2 regions of the Buttiauxella noackiae genome follow, and region 2 is predicted to be linked to the other one. Evidence: predicted binding sites of a transcription regulator. Region 2 holds the regulator's gene; the other holds the start of a gene.
The links. Region 2 encodes CRP, which controls carbon source genes, mostly activating them, when cyclic AMP is high. Its sites were predicted from a motif close to ATGTGANNNNNNTCACAT; they were not measured.
Positions count from the first base shown of each region.

Region 1: drpB (cell division protein DrpB) is a predicted target of CRP. The motif match lies at 2,588-2,605, and genes of this name have one in related genera.

Region 1 covers NZ_JPRU01000002.1:660,841-665,019, forward strand. Annotated here, with positions in the region: gene IX31_RS11520 (DNA cytosine methyltransferase) at 1-1,378, opposite strand, end outside; gene IX31_RS11525 (phosphohydrolase) at 1,477-2,181, opposite strand; gene drpB (cell division protein DrpB) at 2,286-2,522, opposite strand; gene mtfA (DgsA anti-repressor MtfA) at 3,348-4,145, shown strand.
Region 2 covers NZ_JPRU01000003.1:15,311-19,489, forward strand. Annotated here, with positions in the region: gene IX31_RS15945 (hydrolase) at 1-52, shown strand, start outside; gene IX31_RS15950 (YheU family protein) at 54-272, shown strand; gene IX31_RS15955 (phosphoribulokinase) at 386-1,264, shown strand; gene IX31_RS15960 (OsmC family protein) at 1,358-1,762, opposite strand; gene crp (cAMP-activated global transcriptional regulator CRP) at 2,078-2,710, shown strand; gene IX31_RS15970 (YccS/YhfK family putative transporter) at 2,887-4,179, shown strand, end outside.

The DNA.
Region 1 (4,179 bases), on a different contig from region 2:
ATTCAAGCAGTCTGGCGACCGCTGCAAACGCAGGCACCACCACCGAATTACCAAACTGCCGGTAAGCCTGAGTATCCGAAACCGGAATACGGAATGCATGACCTTGAATCGCTTCAAAACCCATTAAGCGCGCACATTCACGGGGCGTTAAACGACGCGGACGGCGAAGCTGATTATCAGCGTTGTCAAAATCCGCTTCTCCAAGAGATTTATCCCATCCCCGATCAATAAGTATTTCAGCGCCATCTTTGTAATACCGGGCTGACAATGTGCGGGCGACACTTGCTGGGTTTTTGGGATCAACCAGTCCATAACCAAAACCATTACCCTTAGCCTGGTGTTTTTTGGCGTAATAATAAAGATACTTCCAGAGCGTAGGCGTCAGGATATATTTACTATCCACTGAGGGTTCCAGTAATTCACCAAAAGTTGGGCGGCGTTGAGGATATAGTTCGCTGAGCTTAGTTAACGTAAAATCTTTATGCAGATTGAGGTCGCGACGAAAACCTACCAGTACAATACGTTCACGGTGTTGTGGCAGGAAGTTTTTACCATCAATAATTTTTGGATCCCCCGCCCCCATTATTGCGGCATCAGCCACCTCATAACCTAGGCTATCGAGGGTTTCCATAATGATACGGAAGGTGTTGCCTTTATCATGGCTTTTGAGGTTTTTAACGTTTTCAAGCACAAAAATTGCCGGACGTTTCGCATCAATAATACGCGCAACATCGAAGAACAGTGTGCCCTGCGTTTCACAAGCAAAGCCATGTGCTCGCCCTAAGGCATTCTTCTTCGACACCCCAGCCAGAGAGAAAGGCTGGCATGGGAAACCTGCCAGCAAAACATCGTGATCGGGCATCGTTGCCTGAATATGCGCCGTAGCTTCTTCATCGCTGACATCGTCACGATGGCTCAAAGTGACATCACGAATATCCTGATTAAACTGATGATCTTCCGGGCTGCAATACCAGTTGGCTTTATAAGTACGCACCGCATGCTTGTTCCACTCGCTGGTAAATACACATTGGCCGCCAATTGCTTCAAAGCCGCTACGAATACCACCAATCCCGGCAAATAAATCAACAAATTTAAATGCGTATTTTCCATGATGTGTCGGCAATGGCGGCAACATGCTTTGCAGCATTTCACTTTCAGCAGGCGTCAAAGTACGCGGAGACGATTTACGGTTAAACCAGCGGTTTAACGATTCACGAGTCCAGTCACCACTCACCTGACGCAAATGGTGTGCCACCGTCTTCTGGTCATAGATTTCCAGAATATGGCTCACGAGGGCGTAGTCTTCTTCTAATTGTTGCTGCTGCTGGCGAAGGGATTGTTGTGAGAGTTGCACGGCAATAGTGTCGAAGTCGTTCATCATGAACCATAGCAGGGAAAATAGAGTGTCACTCTATCACTGATTTGACCCAGAGAGAATCGGAACAGCCCGCAAGCGATGCGGGCATCTATCTAATTTCAGGAGGAAATTTTTTGCGAGGAAAATTGATGCACAACGTCCTGCTCAATACCGCAGTAATCACCTTTCAACTCAGCACAAAGCTTGGCCATGTAATTCACCAAAAAATCTGCATTAAGAAGAGCAAGCGCGCGCCCTGCCTCTGTTTGCATGGTATCAGGCAATTTGAGTAATTTTTTCTGGAAGTGATCAAGGGCATAAGTGGCATCATCCAGCTCACGATGGCGAGCCAGTGGATCTTCGCTGTCAAACAGTGGTCGCCCCAACGCACCAGAAGTATAGAAAACCCGCGCAAGTCCTATTGCCCCTAACGACTCCAGACGGTCGGCATCTTGCACAATTTTCGCTTCAAGTGTCTGAGGTGCAATCCCGGCGCTAAAGCTATGAGCGCGCACAGCATGTGCAACGGCATCGTATAGCGGATGCGGAAAATCGGGAAAGTGAGCATCCAGAATACGTAAAGTCTCTTGAGCAGCCTGTGTGGAAGCAAGATGACGTTCAGGATGGTTCTTCGGCAAATTGACAATATCATGGAAGTAACACGCGGTTAGCACCACCAGCCTATCAGCCTCTGTGGTTTCCATGATCTGCTGTGATGTTTTCCATACACGACGAAAATGTGCCACATCATGGGCTTTATCGTCCTGCAACCAGTTGTGTTGCAAATACTCTTCAAAACGCTCTTGCCAGTGGGCTATCGGCATACGTACTCCTCACTTCGCAGCTGGACCCGGTACTTAATATGAGTACAAGATCACAAAATTAGCAAGTAAAGCGCTGACAACAGACCACATTGGCACGATCTTATTCACCTGGCCCGCGTATACCAGGCTAAACCACCTAATAATGCAGCCACCGATCCCAGAACCAATAACCCCATTAACGCGCCTAGCAACTTTCCACCAAGCGATCCCATATCGCCACCGGTAACGTCGCTGACAACCCAAAAGTAACGCACCACAGCCCAAATCGTGTACAGGCAAAATCCATAAAACAACCACAGCGCCAATTTTCCGCCCGGAGTACGAGTCGGTTTTTCGTCCATAACTTCTGACATATGTCCCTCAATTAATTAGCTGAAGAATTGCGATAAGTGGAGCATCTCCATGAGCGTGATTTTTATCACATTTTCATTGTTTTTTAACAGCATGAAATAGCTGTTTTTAATTAGGATGATTCTTAAAATTGTAATATATCATGTCACTTCTCTTCAAATTAACAACCCACAAACATCAGATCATTTATTGAGCGGTTTTATAAATATGTAATTTTAGACACTCTTAACTTAATAGCCAGGCAGTTCCAGATACACACACCAAAGCAATTCCTACCCGGATTAAAGTTCCAGTAAAAAAAACAACACGCATTATGAGTGCATTCAAAAATATCAGTTCTTAGTTTACCCGGTTAAATTAAAAGAGAGAGATAAGACAAAAAGAGATTTTGGATTATAAAAGTGCAGGCAATAAGTATCGATAATAATACTAATCAGACCTCGAATATCTGTGTGCTCGTCAGTCATATGCTCAGACTAAAGATGCAGCCTGGCAACTGCGTCACCCGGAACAAAACCCCTATCCCAGGCTTTCCGGGTTTCTCTCCCCGGAACGTGCGTTCATATAGCTGATCAATATATTTCTACTACAAACATTGAGGATAGAAATAATTTTAGCCCTTCCCGCGCAAGCTGTGACCCGCGTCGTTGAAAGGAAAAGTGGTAAGTGTTTGAATAATGGCACAGAGATATAGGGTACATCCCTTCTCTCGGCGGTCCTGTTCTGGTCGCTGCCATGTGCCTCACTAGTGCGGCATTTTCACAGTCACGGTATAGTAGTTTTCCGTTCAAGAGATGACTTTGCGAGCGAGTAACATGATTAAGTGGCCCTGGAAATCAAATGATTCATCCGCTGTCACGGTATTGCCGTGGGAGCAGGCTTTAGCCATTCCGGTTCTGGCAACGCTCACGACTGCCGGGCAAGAAAAACTGGTCCGTCTGGCTGACCGTTTTTTACAGCAAAAACGGCTGGTGCCTTTGCAAGGATTCGAACTTGATGAACTAAAAAGCGCACGGATCGCGTTACTCTTTTGTTTGCCGGTACTTGAACTTGGTATCGAGTGGCTGGATGGTTTTCATGAAGTCCTCATCTACCCTGCCCCATTCGTGGTGGATGATGAATGGGAAGACGACATTGGACTGGTCCATAACCAGCGCGTTGTGCAGTCTGGCCAAAGTTGGCAGCAAGGCCCCATCATTCTGAACTGGCTCGATGTGCAGGATTCGTTCGATGCTTCCGGCTTTAATCTGGTCTTCCACGAAGTGGCCCATAAACTGGATATGCGTAATGGCGATCGTGCGAGCGGCGTTCCATTAATAGCACTGCGCGATGTCGCGGGCTGGGAACACGATCTCCAGGCAGCAATGAGTAACATCCAGGACGAAATTGATATGGTGGGCGAAAACGCAGCAAGTATTGATGCCTACGCAGCATCTGAACCGGCAGAATGTTTCGCAGTGCTCTCCGAGTATTTTTTCAGTGCCCCGGAGCTTTTCGCGCCTCGTTTCCCTTCACTTTACCAACGTTTTTGCCAGTTTTATGGTCAAGACCCGTTATTACGGTTACGTGAGAGTGAAAACATTGAGGCATCCAATGGAAATACGGTGCATTAATTCAACAAGTTGATTTTAAATTAGCCATTTGAAT
Region 2 (4,179 bases):
GTGGCTTGAGCAACGAATCCCCCAGTGGCTGTCTAAATTTTTGGACCAGTAATATGATGATTCCCTGGCAAGATCTGCCTCCCGAAACGCTTGATAATCTGATTGAATCCTTTGTATTACGCGAAGGCACAGATTATGGTGAACAAGAGCGTTCACTGGAGCAGAAAGTGGCCGACGTTAAGCGCCAACTGCAAAGTGGTGAGGCTGTACTGGTATGGTCGGAACTCCATGAAACGGTAAATATTATGGCTCGTGGGCAGTTTCGCGGCTAAGCGTTTAACTTCTATACTGCATAATAAAACCACCCTCACCCAGCTATCTCCCTGAGAGTGAGGGCCAGCCCTTACTTACACACACTTGCTATCACCCATGGAGTTGTTGCCTTATGTCAGCCAAACATCCGGTTATTGCCGTTACAGGTTCCAGCGGCGCGGGAACGACAACCACCAGCCTTGCTTTCCGTAAAATCTTCCAGCAACTCAATTTACGTGCAGCGGAAGTTGAAGGTGACAGTTTCCATCGTTTCACTCGTCCTGAAATGGATATGGCTATTCGTAAAGCACGCGACCTTGGGCGCCATATCAGCTATTTCGGCCCGGAAGCCAATGACTTTGGTTTACTTGAGCAAACTTTCATTGAGTACGGGAGAACCGGGCAAGGTAAGTCACGCAAGTATCTACATACTTACGATGAAGCAGTACCCTGGAACCAAATCCCCGGAACCTTTACGCCATGGCAGCCACTACCAGAACCCACTGATGTTTTGTTTTATGAAGGTTTGCACGGCGGTGTGGTCACGCCACAGCATGATGTAGCCAAAGCCGTGGATTTACTGGTTGGTGTGGTACCGATTGTGAACCTGGAGTGGATACAAAAACTGGTGCGAGATACCAGCGAGCGCGGGCATTCCCGTGAAGCGGTAATGGATTCTGTGGTTCGTTCTATGGATGACTATATCAATTACATCACGCCGCAATTCTCTCGCACCCACATCAACTTCCAGCGCGTCCCAACTGTTGATACGTCGAACCCATTTGCGGCTCGCGGCATCCCGTCACTGGATGAAAGTTTTGTGGTGATTCATTTTCGCGGGCTGGATGACATCGATTTCCCGTATTTACTCGCCATGCTACAAGGCTCATTTATTTCGCATATCAATACATTGGTGGTGCCGGGCGGCAAGATGGGGCTGGCGATGGAATTGATTATGACACCGTTAGTGAAACGGTTGGCGGAAGGGCGAAATATTAATCAGGGCGATTGATCACCGCCCTTGTCATGACTTATGCCCGTTAGCATTCGATTTGCTGGTGGGCGGCACTCACAACCCCCTGCTGCTCGAAGGATAACGGATAAATTAGCCTTCAATCACTTCATAGCTATGAGTAACATTGACAGCTTTTTCAAGCATCAGTGCAACAGAGCAGTACTTCTCAGCAGAGAGATCTACTGCGCGGGAAACTGCAGCATCTTTTAACTCTTTGCCTGTCACGATGAAATGCAGATTGATATGTGTAAACAAACGCGGAGCCTCTTCACGGCGCTCAGAGGTCAGTTTCACTTCACAGTCGGTCACGGTGTAGCGGCCTTTTTGCAAAATAGAAACTACGTCAATTGCACTGCAACCGCCAACGGACATCAGCACCATTTCCATTGGGCTTGGTGCTTTATCACCAGAATTGCCATCCATAAGAATCTGGTGCCCTGAAGCGGATTCACCCAGGAAGGTAAACCCTTCAACCCATTTCACTCGTGCCTGCATGCTACTTACTCCTGTAGATAAATTACCGTTCAGAGTACGCAGATTCAGCAAATCTGGCAACGGAAGGCGACATGCGTCAAGCTGAAACGATACAACAGGAGACACTTGTCAAAAGCTATGCTAAAACAATCCAGATGCTACATCGATACATTGACGTAATGCATGTATGCAGAGGACATCACTAATTACAGGCAGCAAGAATGACTTGCATGCCATCTCCCCAAGGTGGGGAATATTCTAATTACTTGCAACGCCAGACAGGATGTTTAGCGTCCTGTCGTTGGTAGCCAGTTATAAAACAGAGGATAACCGCGCATGGTGCTTGGCAAACCGCAAACAGACCCGACTCTCGAATGGTTCTTGTCCCATTGCCACATTCATAAGTATCCATCGAAGAGCACACTCATTCACCAAGGTGAGAAGGCAGAGACGCTGTATTACATCGTCAAGGGCTCTGTGGCTGTTCTGATTAAAGATGAAGAGGGCAAGGAAATGATCCTCTCCTATCTAAATCAGGGCGATTTCATTGGTGAGTTAGGGCTGTTCGAAGAAGGTCAGGAGCGTAGTGCCTGGGTTCGTGCTAAAAGTGCCTGTGAAGTGGCTGAAATTTCATATAAAAAATTCCGCCAGCTAATCCAGGTCAACCCAGACATTCTGATGCGCCTTTCTTCGCAGATGGCACGCCGTCTGCAAGTCACTTCTGAGAAAGTAGGCAACCTGGCATTCCTGGACGTTACCGGTCGTATCGCGCAGACACTGCTGAACCTTGCTAAACAACCTGATGCAATGACCCACCCGGACGGTATGCAGATTAAAATTACCCGTCAGGAAATCGGTCAGATCGTGGGTTGCTCTCGCGAAACTGTTGGTCGCATCTTGAAAATGCTGGAAGATCAAAATCTGATCTCCGCTCACGGTAAAACGATCGTCGTATACGGCACTCGTTAATCTCCGTCTAAAAAAATGGCGTGTTACTTCAATAACACGCCATTTTTGTCTCAAAAAAACCAAATCTGAAACCCGTTTAGGCAGCAAGTGAGTTCATCCCGATGAGCTTACTCAAGTAAGTGATTCGGGTGAATGAATGCAGCTAACGCCGCTGCAGCTTTAAGTAAGAAGGGTTTATGTGGCGAAGAGTTATCTACCATCCCGAGGTGAATTACGCACTGCGACAAACGCTGGTGCTGTGCCTCCCTGTGGCGGTAGGTTTACTCGTTGGCGATCTCCAGTCTGGCCTGCTTTTCTCGTTAGTTCCTGCCTGCTGCAATATTGCGGGCCTTGACACTCCCCATAAGCGCTTCTTCAAACGTTTGATTATTGGCGGCAGCCTTTTTGCCATCAGTAGCTTGATCATGCAGTTGCTACTTTTGTATACCAGTGTGCCACTGCCTATCATTCTTGTTGTGATGGCACTTTTACTGGGTGTCACGGCAGAAATCAGCTCACTTCACGCGCGTCTACTTCCCGCTTCACTGATTGCCGCTATTTTTACGCTCAGCATGGCCGGGAATATGCCAATCTGGAAGCCGATGCTACTTTATGTCTCCGGTACGATTTGGTACGGCGTATTTAACTGGTTTTGGTTCTGGATGTGGCGCGAGCAGCCATTACGCGAATCATTGAGCCTGCTCTATCGGCAGTTAGCAGATTACTGTGAAGCAAAATACGGCATGCTGACTCAACATACCGATCCGGAAAAAGCGCTGCCTCCGCTACTGGCTCGTCAGCAAAAAGCAGTAGATCTCATTACTCAATGCTACCAACAGCTTCATATGCTGGCGGCGAATCAGCATAACGGCTACAAGCGCTTGCTGCGTGCTTTTCAGGTGGCTTTAGATTTACAGGAACACATCTCGGTAAGCCTTCACCAGCCTGCGGAAGTGCAAAAACTCGTCGAGAAAAGCCATGCAGAAGCGGTTATTCGCTGGAATGCCCAGACAATCGCGGCGCGGCTACGTGTACTGGCTGACGATATTCTTTATCATCGTTATCCACAGCGTTTTACGATGGAAAAACAGATCGATGCCCTTGAGAAAATCGCCCGACAGAATCCAGATAACCCGGTAGGGCAATTTTGTCATTACCACTTCAGCCGTGTCGCTCGCGTGCTACGCACTCAACGCCCACTCTATGTCCGTGATTTAATGGAAGACCGGCAGCGCCGTTTGCCGCTGTGGGCGGCATTAAAAAGCTATTTATCATTGAAGTCAGCGGCGCTTCGCAACGCAGCAAGATTGGGTGTGATGCTCACGATAGCCAGTCTGTTAGGTGCATTTTTACATCTGCCCAAGCCCTACTGGATTTTAATGACGGTGATGTTCGTGACACAAAACGGCTACGGTGCCACACGTGTTCGAATTCTCCACCGTTCGGCTGGCACCATCGCAGGCCTTGCCATCGCAGGTATTGCGCTGCAC